DNA from 2 places in the Piscibacillus sp. B03 genome. Region 2 is predicted to be linked to the other one. Evidence: riboswitches for the same ligand, from Rfam matches in the RefSeq annotation. Region 2 holds a riboswitch; the other holds the start of a gene.

Region 1 (3,420 bases), on a different contig from region 2:
ATTTTGCGACCTTAAATAGCTAAATGTATCGTCCAGTGATAATTCTAGTATTTGATCTGTTTGGAAAAGCGTCCCATCCATATCAAAGATGACAGCTTTGGTCATATGTAGTCTCCTTTGCTTTCATAATTAGTAAGTATGCTTAATAATGTATCATTAGATGTATAAGCCTGTGAAGAGGGTGTTAGGTTATGAAAAATGGAATTACCTTGGTACTGGTTGGTTTAGGTATCATATTAATAAGTTGGTTTGTGAGGTCTGACTTTGAGGTTAGAACATATGAAAACCTTCAAGAAGCGATGGACAAATCAATTCCTTTTAAAGTGAATCGTGTGATACATACAACTGAGTATGATGGTGTGACGATTGTGATGTACTCAACGATTCCAGATGACTTAGCTGGTGCTCAAGAAAATGAAGCACTAGGACTTGCTTACTTCAAGGGAAATGATGAAGATGGTTGGGAAAACGTTGGACATCATGGGTGGAGTCATTATCACCATGATCAGCTAAGTCTTTACTCAGAACCTTTCCGTGAGTATGACAGTAAAGGAAGGCCACTTCACGACTTTCACGTAGCATATGGTCAAATAGTTAATCCTGAAATTATAGAAGTAAAAGCAAGAGTGGATGAAACATATGAAAAAATAGACATCATCACGAATGAATGGAAACGTTACTATTTAACCATTGGTGAGGTTACAGCTATCAAAGGGTTGTCTAAAGATGGTGAGGTTTTAAGTAAGCATGGGGAATAAAAAACGCCCAGAACAATCTCTGAGCGTCAACATTAACCCTGTAACTTCTTATAGTTTTGTCCTCTTTCCACATAGACAGTTCTTACGCGTTCTAATTCCTTGTAGTCTTCTTCATTCAGCTCGCGAACGACTTTGGCAGGTCGCCCGAATGCCAGCGTGTTCGCAGGAATTTTTTTGCCAGGCGGAACAAGACTGCCTGCGCCGATAAAGGCGTTTTCTCCAATCTCAGCTCCATCTAAAATTGTCGAGCCCATTCCGATTAGGGCATTTTTTCTAATCGTACACGAATGAAGCATCACTTGGTGCCCCACTGATACACCGTCTTCTAAAATAAGCGGTAAATTTGGACTCTGATGTAACATCGATTGGTCCTGAACGTTGACGCGGTCCCCTATATAAGTTGGCGACACATCTCCACGGATGACAGTTTTAAACCAAATACTGCTATACTTCCCAATGGTCACATCACCTGAAATGACAACATCATCTGCGATATAAGCGGTTTCATCAATTTTTGGATAAGTTCCTTTGTATGGGAGTATCATGTGGTTCCTCCTTTAGTTCATTTTTCTACTATTATTGAAAGTCATTAGCTATTTTTGCTTCGAAAATTTGGTCTAAGGATCGAATAATTGACTTGAAATTAGGCTTTGCAATTATGTCTTTAGCACCTAGTTGAAAACATTCATCTTTAGTTAGTTTGCTAGTTAATGATGAAAAGACGATGACATTTGCAAAGGGAAAAAGCTTCAACATTAAGGATAGCGTTTTAAACCCGTCTAATTGATCCATGGTTAAATCAAGAATGACCGCATCTGGCTTCAACTTACGATATATGGATAAAGCTTCAATCCCGTTTGAGGCCTCCGATATAACCCTATAATGTTTTGTTTGATCTAAGGTGTTGGTAATTCTTTGACGAATAAACTTTGAATCGTCTACTACCAGAATGTTATACATGTTTTAAATCACTCCTCTATCAATCGCAAACACTAGAAAAAGTGATTGCAACCCGGCTACCGTAGGAAACCCCCTTAGGCCCGTGGCTTTGCGTCTCTTACTTTCATAAGATTTGCCTTTAAGATATAGTACCATATTATCGTGTGAATAAACATATTTCGACAAGGATTACACGTTCACAAAATTACCTTCAGCATACTGTTGTTTCTCCTTTGTTGAATTATGCTAATATGTTAATAATAAGATTTATTAAATGAAACGGGGGAGTTGTGATGATCGTTAGACGCGCTGATCAAGCGAAGGCAATAGTTGTAGTAGTGCATGGTGCTTTTGAGCATTCAGGACGTTACGAGTGGTTTTTTGATCGATTAAATCACCATGGATTCCACGTGATTGCTGGGGATTTGCCTGGCCAAGGTAAGACAAAAGGAAAAAGAGGACACATCAAGTCCTTTACAGAATATATTGTTACGGTCCTTTCCTGGATCGATGAAGCGAAAAAATATGACTTACCCGTGTTCCTATTTGGACACAGCATGGGCGGGTTAATCGCAGTCCGTACGGCTCAACAGCACAAAGAAGACTTAGCTGGAATTGTTTTATCCTCACCAGCTTTAGGTATGAAAAATGGATTAGCAAGACCTGTATATTATTTTTCAAAACTCTTAAATGTCGCATCTCCTTCCGTACGTTTTAAAACAGGGGTCCGGTCGTATTACGCAACTCGTAATGAAGCGTACAATGCGCACGATGTCTCAGATCCATTGTTTTTAAGAAAAGTATCCGTCCGCTGGTATCATGAATTTGAAAAAGCGATAGCCATGGCATTTAAAAAAATGGACCAATTCCCAGATGTTCCAACAATTTTACTCCAAGGTGGAGAGGATCATTTAGTAGATGTTGAAGCGGTAAAAGAATGGTTTAATGGAATTGACGTCAACGAAAAATCGATCAAAATTTACGAAGACCTTTATCATGAAATCATTAATGAACCTGAACGTGACGTAGTACTAGAAGATATTATTACTTTTCTAGACCATCGAATTAAACAAGAACCAGTTTAGGAGGGTTCACATTGACTGTGAATGTCCCGAGGACGTTGCCAAAATTACTGTATACGTGTTACCGACATATTTTTCCTGAAGTGAGAAAAAGTCTAAAGTACTGGGAAAACTATGCCGACCGAATACCGAATGAAGAATTAAGGACTCAAGCTAAAGCCAGTATTGGCACCAAAACCTTTCACTGCGAGGGTGGGTCCATCTATGCCACCCTTGCGAAAACTCGTTGGAAAGATGCGATAAACTTCATCATAGCTTACCAGACAATTAGCGATTATTTAGATAACCTTTGTGATCGCAGCACATCGATGGATCCTGATGACTTTAGACGCTTACACGACTCCATGCTCAATGCGATATCTAAGGACCCAATTGAAGAGCACCCTAATTATTATGAACTTCGTGAAGATCAAGACGATGCAGGTTACTTGAAGTCATTAGTGGATACGTGCCAAGAAGTCGTACAATCGATTCCAAACTATCAACGCGTTTACCCAGCTGTCAGACGGCTCGCCCAACTTTACATAGACTTACAAGTTCATAAGCACGTGACACTGATTGAACGCGTTCCAAGGTTGACCGAATGGTACGAACATGAAAACGAACATGATGAAGTGCTGTGGAATGAATTCTCCGCAGTC
Region 2 (3,420 bases):
AGCCGATACGTTTGGAAAACCTGTAAAAGTTCCTGAAAGTCATCAGAGCTCAGCCTGGGGAGCTGCTTGGCTCGCTTTAGGTGCCGTGAAGGGCTATAAGTTAGAAGATATAAAAAATTCGATTCCGATGAAAGCCGAAATCGAACCTTACATGACGAACCACGAAATTTATCAAGAACAATTTGATATTTATCAAGGATTGTATGATCAACTAAAAGAGACGTTTAGGAAGTTAAATTAAATAAAAAAAGCTGAATGTTGGGTGTGATCTAACACCTAATATTCAGCTTTTTCCATATTGTATGGCTCCATATTTTACGCAAATGTCGTTGAAATCACATTATGTGCACGTGTAATCCTGTCAATTGTACGTAAAATGATTTCAAGTGCACATGAAACTAGGTCGTGTGCACTTGAAGTTAGTATAAGTTTCGCTATAATACCTTCAATTGTTCATGAAACAATCCCTACTGTCGCTCTAGAGCAACAAAGTTTTCGTGTAATGCCCTTAATCTACTCAAAATAATCCATCAATCCGTGCTTGATTGCTTCAGCAACTTGATCATAATACTCTTCTGTTTGAATGATTGATAAGTCATTAGCATTTGTGACAAAACCTAATTCCATTAATACCGATGGTGCTTGGTTATTTGTCAGCACTTTGTAAAGCGCCTTTTTTGAATCACGACTTTTTAGCGAAGTATGCTCACTCATAGCATTTTTAAATGACTCAGCTAATTCCTTATCTTGATGATAGAACACAGTTGTACCATTGACTGAAGAATCATGGTAAGAGTCATAATGCAAGCTAATGAACACATCTGGGTCTTGTTTCCGACTAATTTCCACGCGATCATCTAACGATACGTATTGGTCCTCGTCCCTTGTCAATGTGACTGAGATCCCTGCTTCTTCTAACTTTTCAGCCACTGCTAGTCCGGTATCAAGTAGTAAGTCTTTTTCAAGAATACCGCCACTAACAGCACCTCCATCTTTTCCACCATGCCCAATGTCTAGTACAACTTCTATATTATCAAAAGCACCCTCAACTAATTGTTCAACCTCTTCCTCACTTACTTCCTCTTCGTCAACTCGTTCCGTTAAAAAACTAGCAATCCATCCTGCATCTACTTTTTCATCTTCTAACTTAATCTTATGCCAATCATTCTCAGAATCTAGTAAATAAAAAGTATCTCCAAACTGAGCATAGCCAACAACAGAATGTTCCACACTTGAACCTGATCGAATATGTGCGTTCTCAACGTTTACCTTAACCTTTTCAGTATCTTCATTAACCTCTACATCTTCTTTTACTTCCTTCAAATACGCTGTCGAAATCCATACTTCCTCTTCATTGTAATACGTTTTTACCCAACCATCATTTTCATCAAAAACTCTTACTTGATCACCTTTCTCCAATACAGCAACAATACGTCCTTCTAATGAAGGCTCCTCTCTCACATTCAAATAATCTGCTGTAACTTCATATATTGGAGCTTCGTCCGCTTGAACCGTCAGTGACATAGAAAATATCAATACTAGACTGAGCACCAGCAAAACTTTCGTATATAACTTCATCTATAAACCCTCCCTTTAATGAGTTGATTCTAGTTATGTCCAATCTTTTAAACTATTAAACACTTATAACAAAAATTTATAGATTAAATAGTTTAATAGGTAGGCGTAGTGTAGCCTAGTTCGTGAAAAGTTTTCACATCAATGCTAGATTAAACTTTATTCGATGATCAGATGGTGCTATCTGAATAGTTATATGGTAAAATAGTTCTATATTTTATTCCAACCGATAATGGCAAACTTATCGAAAGGTAAGGACGCAAAACTAAGGGCCTAAAACGTTATAACTAAACGTCATGGTAGCCTAGTCGCCGAAGGAGGATATCAAATGAATTCCATTCAAGTTGAGTTATTTTCAACATTGAATTTGGAGTCATGTTTTAAGGGTACCTTTAATGAGGAGTCCTCATTATTATGGTAACTGTTATGATTGCAGATGACTCTAAGTTTATGCGAAAGTGGTTAAAGCGATTTATTCAAGCACGTGGGTATCAAGTGATAGTAGAAGCTTCTGATGGACAAGAAGCAATTGACTTGTACAAACAAAGACATCCAACCCTTGTGTGTTTAGATATCACCATGCCTAAAGTTGATGGCTTAACGGCATTAAGGGAGATTTTAGATTATGACTCCCATGCCAATATTATTATGTGTTCTTCTATGGCAACACATAATAATATTGAAGAAGCCAATCAGATAGGCGCCAAAGGATTCATTATTAAACCATACTTTGAACAATTAGATCTAGTTTTAAGAAAAACTATTACTTCAACTTAGATTCATTTATAAGTAAGGTTTTATGATGCGTTAGGTTTGCCAAATGAAACTCAAATCGGTTGATATCAGCACTAAACACTAGGAGGGTGAATGATGAATAAAGACAAATGTTGTGTAGAAGGTTGTTCAAATCCTATTAAGGTCCAAACTAAACAACTTTGTGAAATGCATTACACTAGATTAAGAAGGCATGGTAATGTTCATATAACATATAAACCTAGAAGAAAAATTCGTACATGTGCAGTTAAAAATTGCGATCTTGATATTAAGAGTTTAGGGTTATGTCATCGCCACTATTATGCTTATAAAACATCATCTCCAGATTATCGTAAACACCTTGACCAAATTGTATTAAAAACAAAAGTTATAGGTTAGTATAGTTACACAATAATGTTAATGAGTAATAATAATGCCCTTTGTCAAATTGACAGAGGGCATTATTAGATTCATAGGATTAACTTGTCTTCATTTTACCTTTTATTCCACGATGAAGTTTCTTAGCGTTCCAATTCCTTCAACCATAATTGTAACCGTGTCGTTAGACTTTAAAAACTTTGGCGGATTAAATCCTTTTCCAACACCACTTGGCGTACCTGTGGCAATAATGTCACCAGGCTCAAGTGTCATACCTTGCGAAAGCACTTCAATCAGCTTTGCGACTGAGAAAATCATGTCTTTTGTATTACCGTTTTGTCTAAGTTCATCGTTAACACGCGTTTGAATATTTAGACCTTGAACATCTGAGATTTCATCAGCAGTCACAATATGAGGCCCAATTGGTGCGAATGTGTCTAATGATTTACCTTTAAAAAACTGTGTGTGTTTCTTCTGAAGATCACGGGCTGTAACATCATTCATAATCGTATACCCGAAAACATAGTCTAAAGCCTCTTCTTCAGCAATATTAATCCCCTTTTTACCAATTATAACAGCAAGTTCACCCTCGTAATCCAATTGTTCAGTAACAGCTTGATGAGCCTTAACTGGTTTCCCATCACCAACCACGCACGTTGGTGATTTGGTAAAAACAACAGGGTCCTTTGGCACTGATTTTGGATCATTTGTCAT

Evidence for each region. Region 2 has a riboswitch for cyclic di-GMP ahead of ACTWQB_RS12740 (response regulator). Riboswitches for the same ligand answer to the same signal wherever they lie in the genome.
Region 1: it holds a riboswitch for cyclic di-GMP, as region 2 does, so the genes downstream of both, ACTWQB_RS10450 (response regulator transcription factor) here and ACTWQB_RS12740 (response regulator) in region 2, are expected to answer to the same signal.

The regions. Positions count from the first base shown of each region.
Region 1 covers NZ_JBQQCO010000014.1:5,475-8,894, reverse strand. The annotation lists partial or broken gene ACTWQB_RS10465 (HAD hydrolase-like protein) at 1-128, opposite strand, end outside; gene ACTWQB_RS10460 (hypothetical protein) at 192-758, shown strand; gene ACTWQB_RS10455 (gamma carbonic anhydrase) at 791-1,303, opposite strand; gene ACTWQB_RS10450 (response regulator transcription factor) at 1,335-1,718, opposite strand; cyclic di-GMP riboswitch class I at 1,762-1,845, opposite strand; gene ACTWQB_RS10445 (lysophospholipase) at 1,991-2,782, shown strand; gene ACTWQB_RS10440 (tetraprenyl-beta-curcumene synthase family protein) at 2,800-3,420, shown strand, end outside.
Region 2 covers NZ_JBQQCO010000019.1:42,165-45,584, reverse strand. The annotation lists gene ACTWQB_RS12750 (gluconokinase) at 1-241, shown strand, start outside; gene ACTWQB_RS12745 (N-acetylmuramoyl-L-alanine amidase) at 514-1,578, opposite strand; cyclic di-GMP riboswitch class I at 1,800-1,891, shown strand; gene ACTWQB_RS12740 (response regulator) at 1,990-2,352, shown strand; gene ACTWQB_RS12735 (hypothetical protein) at 2,446-2,727, shown strand; gene ACTWQB_RS12730 (fumarylacetoacetate hydrolase family protein) at 2,830-3,420, opposite strand, start outside.